2 regions of the Mesorhizobium sp. P2_D5 genome follow, and region 1 is predicted to be linked to the other one. Evidence: predicted binding sites of a transcription regulator. Region 1 holds the regulator's gene; the other holds the start of a gene.
The links. Region 1 encodes LexA, which represses DNA repair genes until DNA is damaged. Its sites were predicted from a motif close to TGTTCNNNNTGTGTTCNG; they were not measured.
Positions count from the first base shown of each region.

Region 1 (3,416 bases):
TTGATCGACGTCGTATCGCAGACCACAGTCTGGCCAGCCGCGGCGCCGATCAGGCGTCCGAGCTGGTCGCCGAGCTCGACCGGCATGTCGAACCAGCCGGCGGCGTTCCAGGCACGGATGAGGTCCTGCGCCCATTCCTGTGTCGCGGCCTTGTTCAGTTCGTCGAAGACGGCGGGTGAAGCCGCACCAAGCGAATTGCCATCGAGGTAGATCACCCCTTGCGGCAAGACGAAACGATCGCGCATGGCGCGTAGCGGGTCCGCGGCGTCCATCGCCTCGATTGCAGCGAGATCGGGAGTTGCATTCATGGTCGACCATCCCCGCGCATGAGCGTGCTCAGATGAACATATCAGGTGAAACCGTCGGCGATCATGGGCAGTCCCTTGGGTGTTGTCAAACGTTATATATAATTTACGCAATGAAAGGATTTCATATATAATCCCCCGAGCAATCGATACGGATGGTCGGCTATGCTGGACGACGAGCACTTCTCGAAGACAGAAGCAGCATACAGGCTGCTGCGTCGCGATATCCTCACCACCCGTCTGAAGCCCGGCGCGCCGCTCAAGCTCAGCGCGTTGCGCAACAATTACGGCATCGGCTGGACACCGCTGCGCGAGGCGCTCTCGCGGTTGGAGGCCGAGCGCCTGGTGACCGCCATCAGCAATCGCGGCTTTGCCGTCGCTCCGGTCTCGCGCAACGAGTTGGAAGATCTGTCACGCGCCAGGTTGGTGGTTGAACTGCCACTGCTCCAGGAATCGATCGAGAAAGGCGGCCGTGAATGGGAGGACGCCGTCGTCGCCGCCCATTACCGGCTGTCGCGCAGCAGGACCGCGGTCGACGACCCGTCCGACGACGTGGTCGACGAATGGGATGAAAAGCACGAGGCTTTCCATGCGGCACTGCTCAGCGCGGCGGCGTCCCCCTGGCTGCTGACCTTCCACTCCACGATCGCGGATCAGTTGCGTCGCCATCACCGCTTTCTTGGCCTGGCGCCAACCTTGCGGGCGGCTGCCGGTCTCCTGTACGGCCACGAAGAGGCCATGGAGGCGTTGCGCCAGGCCGTCGCGATCGAACATCATACCGCGCTCATGGAAGCGGCGCTGGATCGCGACATCGAGCGCGCGAAAGCCCTGATGGTTGCCCACATCGGCTACACGCTGCATGTCTATGTCCATGCCGGCGACGGCAGCACAAACAAGCGGTAATGCGGCGAGGAACGATATGGGCAATTCCTCCGCCAAAGTTGGCATTTTGGCTCCCTTTCGTTCACGGGAGCCACGACCGGTGAAGTGAACCGAGCCCCCTTGTCGAGCTCCAGCATTAGCCGAGGCCAAGCCCGACACAGGGTGGGCAGCAGGCCATTAACCATAGCAATTTCAATCCAACCAAGCGCCCGGCGGTGGCAGGCAAGCGTCGATAGCGACCCACTGCCGGGGCGCCGAATAATTTCAGCCGCCTTAACAAGTTCATTAAACTTTAAACGGTTGCGGAACACAACTGGAACAGATAGTGTTTGTTCTGGGTTTGTTTTTCCGATTCTGGTTTTGGGTAACCTGGGGGCTGCCATGCTGACGCGCAAACAACATGAACTGCTGATGTTCATCCATGAACGGCTCAAGGAAAGCGGCATTCCGCCATCCTTCGACGAGATGAAGGAAGCGCTCGACCTTGCCTCCAAATCCGGCATACACCGGCTGATCACGGCGCTGGAGGAGCGCGGCTTCATTCGCCGCCTGCCCAATCGGGCGCGCGCGTTGGAAGTGCTGCGGCTACCGGATTCGATCGCGCCAGGCCTCAACGCGGCAAAGAAGTTCTCGCCAAGCGTCATCCAGGGCAGCCTCGGTCAAGGCGGCCTTGGCCGGCAACTCAAGCCTGCGTCTTCGCGGATGCCTTCGGCCGGCAATGACGACGACGTGGTTTCCGCCGTGTCGATCCCGGTCATGGGACGCATCGCGGCCGGTGTGCCGATCGACGCCATCCAGCACCAGACGCATTCGATCTCGGTGCCGCCGGACATGATCATGGGCGGCGAACACTATGCCCTGGAGGTCAAGGGCGACTCGATGATCGAGGCCGGCATCTTCGACGGCGATACTGTCATCATCCGCAATGCCGATACAGCCAGCCCGGGTGAGATCATCGTGGCGCTGGTGGATGAAGAGGAAGCGACGCTGAAGCGGTTCCGCCGCAAGGGTGCCTCGATTGCTCTCGAAGCCGCCAACCCGGCCTATGAAACCCGCATTTTCGGACCGGACAGGGTCAAGGTGCAAGGCAAGCTCGTCGGGCTGATCAGGCGCTACTGAGCAGGGCTTGCGACCGGCTTTTCGGGTTTGCGGTAGGGTGGCAGGCCCCTCGCCTCGCGCGAAAACTTGCGCTGCGTGTGCCAGGGCCGGTATGACCCGTCCACCGCGAAGCTGATCGTCGCAGGCGTGGTCGCCGATTGGCGATCGAAGAAGACGGCCGCGCTACCCTTGCGAGCCAGTTGTCGCTTGGTGATGACGAGCACAAGTGGATTGTGACAGGGGTCATAGGCCGTGGCGTCATTGATGACGATCAGGTCGGCGAAGCCGCAGGCCATCCAGGCGTCCTTTCGGTCTTCGACATGCGCGATGATCGCACCGGACGGATGCTTGGCGAGGCAAACGCCCGATGTGCAATAGAAAGGCGCGCCCGACGGCAGCTCGGCGGCATCGGCTATCTCGAATTGCCCGTCTCCTTTGCTGAACACTTCCGGCATGACGATGGTTTCGGATGTCAGCGCGCGTTTCCAGTTGTCGACCGTGAATTCGTTCGGGCGTGCCCGGCTGACGGCGAGTTCGCCAGCCCCGATCGGCAGCGCAACCAGCCTGGCGTCCTCGGAGATCAGCACGTCCGGTGCGCGCGTGTCCGAGACGGTCAACAGGCCGGCAAGCGCGAACGGAAGGGCTGCGAGCCGCAGCCATGTCGTCGCCACCGTCGCAATGACCAAGGCAATCGCCACCAGCAGGACGGACTGCTGCGAAATCAACCCGACCGCGTCGACCGGCGAGCGCTCGGAAATCCATCCGGACATGGCGATCATCACCGTCAGGCCTTTGCCCATCACGTAAAGAAAGGGGCCATCAGCGCCAAAGGGCATCGCCAGCGCACTGAGGACGGCGAAAGGCATCACAACCAGCGAGACGATTGGCATGATGGCGAGATTGGCGAACAGGCTGAGCGGCGACACCCGCTGAAAATGCCAGATGGCAAACAGCGCCGTAGCGCTGCCGGCGATGATGGAGGTCATGGCAAGGCCCCCCATCGCCAACAAGAATTTTCGCGTGAGAAAGCCAGGCAGAGATCGCCGTGGCGGCGGCGGACTCGTTTTCGCCGCACGATGATCAGACCAGCCGGCATAGGCACCGACCAGCGCCGCGGTCGCCGCGAACGAC
Region 1 covers NZ_JBFUEE010000004.1:250,560-253,975, forward strand. Annotated here, with positions in the region: gene kynU (kynureninase) at 1-308, opposite strand, end outside; gene AC1DYW_RS18915 (GntR family transcriptional regulator) at 471-1,208, shown strand; gene lexA (transcriptional repressor LexA) at 1,569-2,306, shown strand; gene AC1DYW_RS18925 (ComEC/Rec2 family competence protein) at 2,300-3,416, opposite strand, start outside.

Region 2 (3,416 bases), on a different contig from region 1:
GCCCGGCCTGCCCATCGGACATTTCGAGACCCGCGCCGGCCCGATCATGTCGGCAGAGGACAATTTCGAGATCGTGCTGAAAGGGCTCGGCGGCCATGCCGCGCGGCCGCATTCGGGGAACGAAACGCTGGTCGCCGCCTGCGCGCTGGTCACCAATCTGCAGACCATCGTCTCGCGCCGGCTGAGCCCGGCCGACATATCGGTGGTTTCGGTGACCGAGCTGATCACCGACGGCACCCGCAACGCACTGCCCGGTCTTGCCCGCATTCTCGGCGATGCGCGCAGCTTCCGCCCCGAGGTCAGCGCCGAAATCGAGCGGCAGATGCGCGTCATCGCCGAGGGCACCGCAGCCGCCTACAATGTTACCGCCGAGGTCAACTACACCCGCGAATTCGTGCCGCTAGGCAATGATGCCGAACTGGTCGATGCGGCGTTTGCTGCCGCGAGAAGCGTTTTCGAGCCCGGCAACATCGCCGTCGCCCGCGAGCCGATGACCGGCTCGGAGGACTTCGCCCGCTTCCTCGACCATGTGCCGGGCTGTTTCGTCTTCCTCGGCAATGGCGAGACGTCGGCGCCGCTGCACAATTCGAGCTACGACTTCAACGATGACGGGCTGCTGTTCGGTACCAATTTCCATGTCGCCATGGCCAGGCAAAGGCTGGGCGGCGAAGCCGGGAGTTGATTGCGTTTTGATTGCCAGGGCGCGCCCGCCGCTGGCCCAAACACCATCGCTATCGCCAGCCAGCTCCCGCGTTTGCTGAAATTCCCCGCTGACGGAGATCGGACGCTGATGACCAGGATTTCGCTGCTGGGAATTCCCCACGACGACAACTCGTCTTTCTTCAGGGGCCCGGCACGGGCCCCTGCCCATATCCGTCCCGAATTGTTCTCCGATGCCTACAGCATGTGGAGCGAAACCGGTTTTGATCTGACCGACAGGCTTGTCGATCATGGCGACATCGGCTTCGACGCCGCCACCGATCCATGGGACCTGATCGAAGGTGAGGTCGGGCGCGTGCTGGAACTGGGCGATCCGCTGATCTGCCTCGGCGGCGACCACGCCATTTCCGGGCCGATACTGCGCGCGGTGCGCCGCCGACATCCCAGCCTGACCATTCTGCACATCGACGCGCATCCCGATATGTACGATGCCTATCAGGGCAATCCGCGCTCCCACACCTCGCCCTTTGCCCGCATCATGGAAGAGCGGCTTGCCGACCGTCTCATCCAGGTCGGCCTCCGGACCGTCAACGACCATCATCGCGACCAGTTCAAGCGGTTCGGCGTCGAGGTGATCGAGGCGGCGCGGTTCGGCGACGATCTGCGGCTCGATCTCAAGACGCCGGTCTACATCTCGATGGACCTCGACGGGCTCGACCCGGCCTTTGCGCCAGGCGTCTCGCACCGCGAACCCGGCGGTCTGACCACCCGTCAGGTCATCGGCCTGATTCAATCGGTCAACCAGCCGATCGTGGCGGCTGATATCGTTGAACTAAACCCGCCTCGCGACATCGCCAACCTGACCGCCACCGTGGCGGCAAAACTGCTCAAGGAAATTGCCGGGATGATGGTCAAAACACGCGCGTGATGCGGCGACGTGCAGGTCGGTGCGGGGTACGTGTTTGACGAAGACAATCACCCGGTGACGCAGGGGCAAGACTCAGCTAGCCTGTCACTTGCGGCGGACCTGATTTATCCGCTTGGCCGGCGCTTCATTCTTCCTCCCAAGCGGCGCCGGCCTTCTTCCCCAAAAGTCTTTTTTGCTGATGCCAGATGAGATCGACCCGCAGCGTTAGGCTGATCCTTCATACGCCAATTCATCCTCGCATCGGCGTTGCGAACAAAGCAGAAACGATGCTTGATGGGCGATGAACCTCGCCACCTCTGATTCGACCTTTCGGGACCAGACCGTCCAGCCTGCCTATCTCACACGGCTGAACGACGCCCAACGTCTGGCGGTCGAGCATGGCAACGGCCAGATTGCCGGACCGCTGCTGGTCATTGCCGGCGCCGGTTCTGGCAAGACCAACACGCTGGCGCATCGCGTCGCCCATCTGATCGTCAAGGGGGCCGACCCGCGCCGCATCCTGCTGATGACCTTTTCGCGCCGCGCCGCGTCCGAAATGGCCAGGCGCGTCGAGCGCATCGCCGGCGAGGTGCTCGGCCGCGACGCCGCGGTGATCACCGACGCGCTGACCTGGGCCGGCACCTTTCACGGCATCGGCGCCCGGCTGCTGCGCGACTATGCGCTGGAGATTGGCCTCGATCCGGCCTTCACCATCCACGATCGCGAGGATTCCGCCGACCTGATGAATCTGATCCGGCATGAGCTGGGGTTCTCGAAGACGGAAGCGCGCTTTCCGACCAAGGGCACCTGTCTTGCCATCTATTCGCGTGCCGTCAACGCGCAGGCGCCGCTGGGCGAAGTGCTAGGGGCCGCCTTTCCCTGGTGCGCCGGTTGGGCGGAGCAGCTGAAGCAATTGTTCGCCGGATATGTCGAGGCCAAGCAGGCGCAGAACGTGCTCGATTACGACGACCTGCTGCTCTACTGGGCGCAGATGGCGGCCGAGCCCGAAATAGCCGCGCATCTGGGTGGGCGGTTCGACTATGTGCTGGTCGACGAATACCAGGATACCAACCGGCTGCAGGCCTCGATCCTGATGGCGCTTAAACCCGACGGCGCCGGGCTGACGGTGGTCGGCGACGATGCGCAGTCGATCTATTCGTTCCGTGCCGCCGAGGTGCGCAACATCCTCGATTTTCCCAAGCAGTTCGCGCAGGCCGCCGACGTGGTGATGCTGGAGCGCAATTATCGCTCGACCGAGACCATCCTGGCCGCCGCCAATGCGGTGATCGGCGAGGCCTCGGAGCGCTTTACCAAGAACCTTTGGTCGGAGCGCAAATCCACCGACAAGCCAAGGCTGGTGAGCGTGCGCGATGAGGTCGAGCAGGCCAATTTCGTCTGCGATACCATTCTGGCCGAGCGAGAAGCTGGCACGGCGCTGAAATCGCAGGCGGTGCTGTTTCGCGCCTCGCATCACAGCGGCCCGCTAGAGATCGAGCTGACCCGGCGCAACATTCCCTTCGTCAAGTTCGGCGGCCTGAAGTTCCTCGATGCTGCTCACGTCAAGGATGTGCTTGCGGTGCTGCGCTTTGCCGAAAACCCGCGCGACCGCGTCGCCGGCTTCCGCGTGCTGCAGCTGATGCCGGGCATAGGCCCTTCGGTCGCCGCGCAAATCGTCGAGACGATGACGACGGCGCTGGACGAGGCGATGGGGTTGGCCGGCTGGCGACCGCCGCAGCGCGCGGCCGATGACTGGCCGGGCTTCGTCGCGCTCTATTCCGGCCTGCGGGCCGGCGCCAAATGGCCGGCCGATCTCGAACAGGTCAGGCTCTGGTACGAGCCGCATCTGGAG
Region 2 covers NZ_JBFUEE010000002.1:1,178,658-1,182,073, forward strand. Annotated here, with positions in the region: gene AC1DYW_RS12380 (M20 aminoacylase family protein) at 1-682, shown strand, start outside; gene AC1DYW_RS12385 (agmatinase family protein) at 791-1,588, shown strand; gene AC1DYW_RS12390 (ATP-dependent helicase) at 1,869-3,416, shown strand, end outside.
Region 2: a site for LexA is predicted at 1,837-1,854, ahead of AC1DYW_RS12390 (ATP-dependent helicase). Genes of this name have one in related genera too.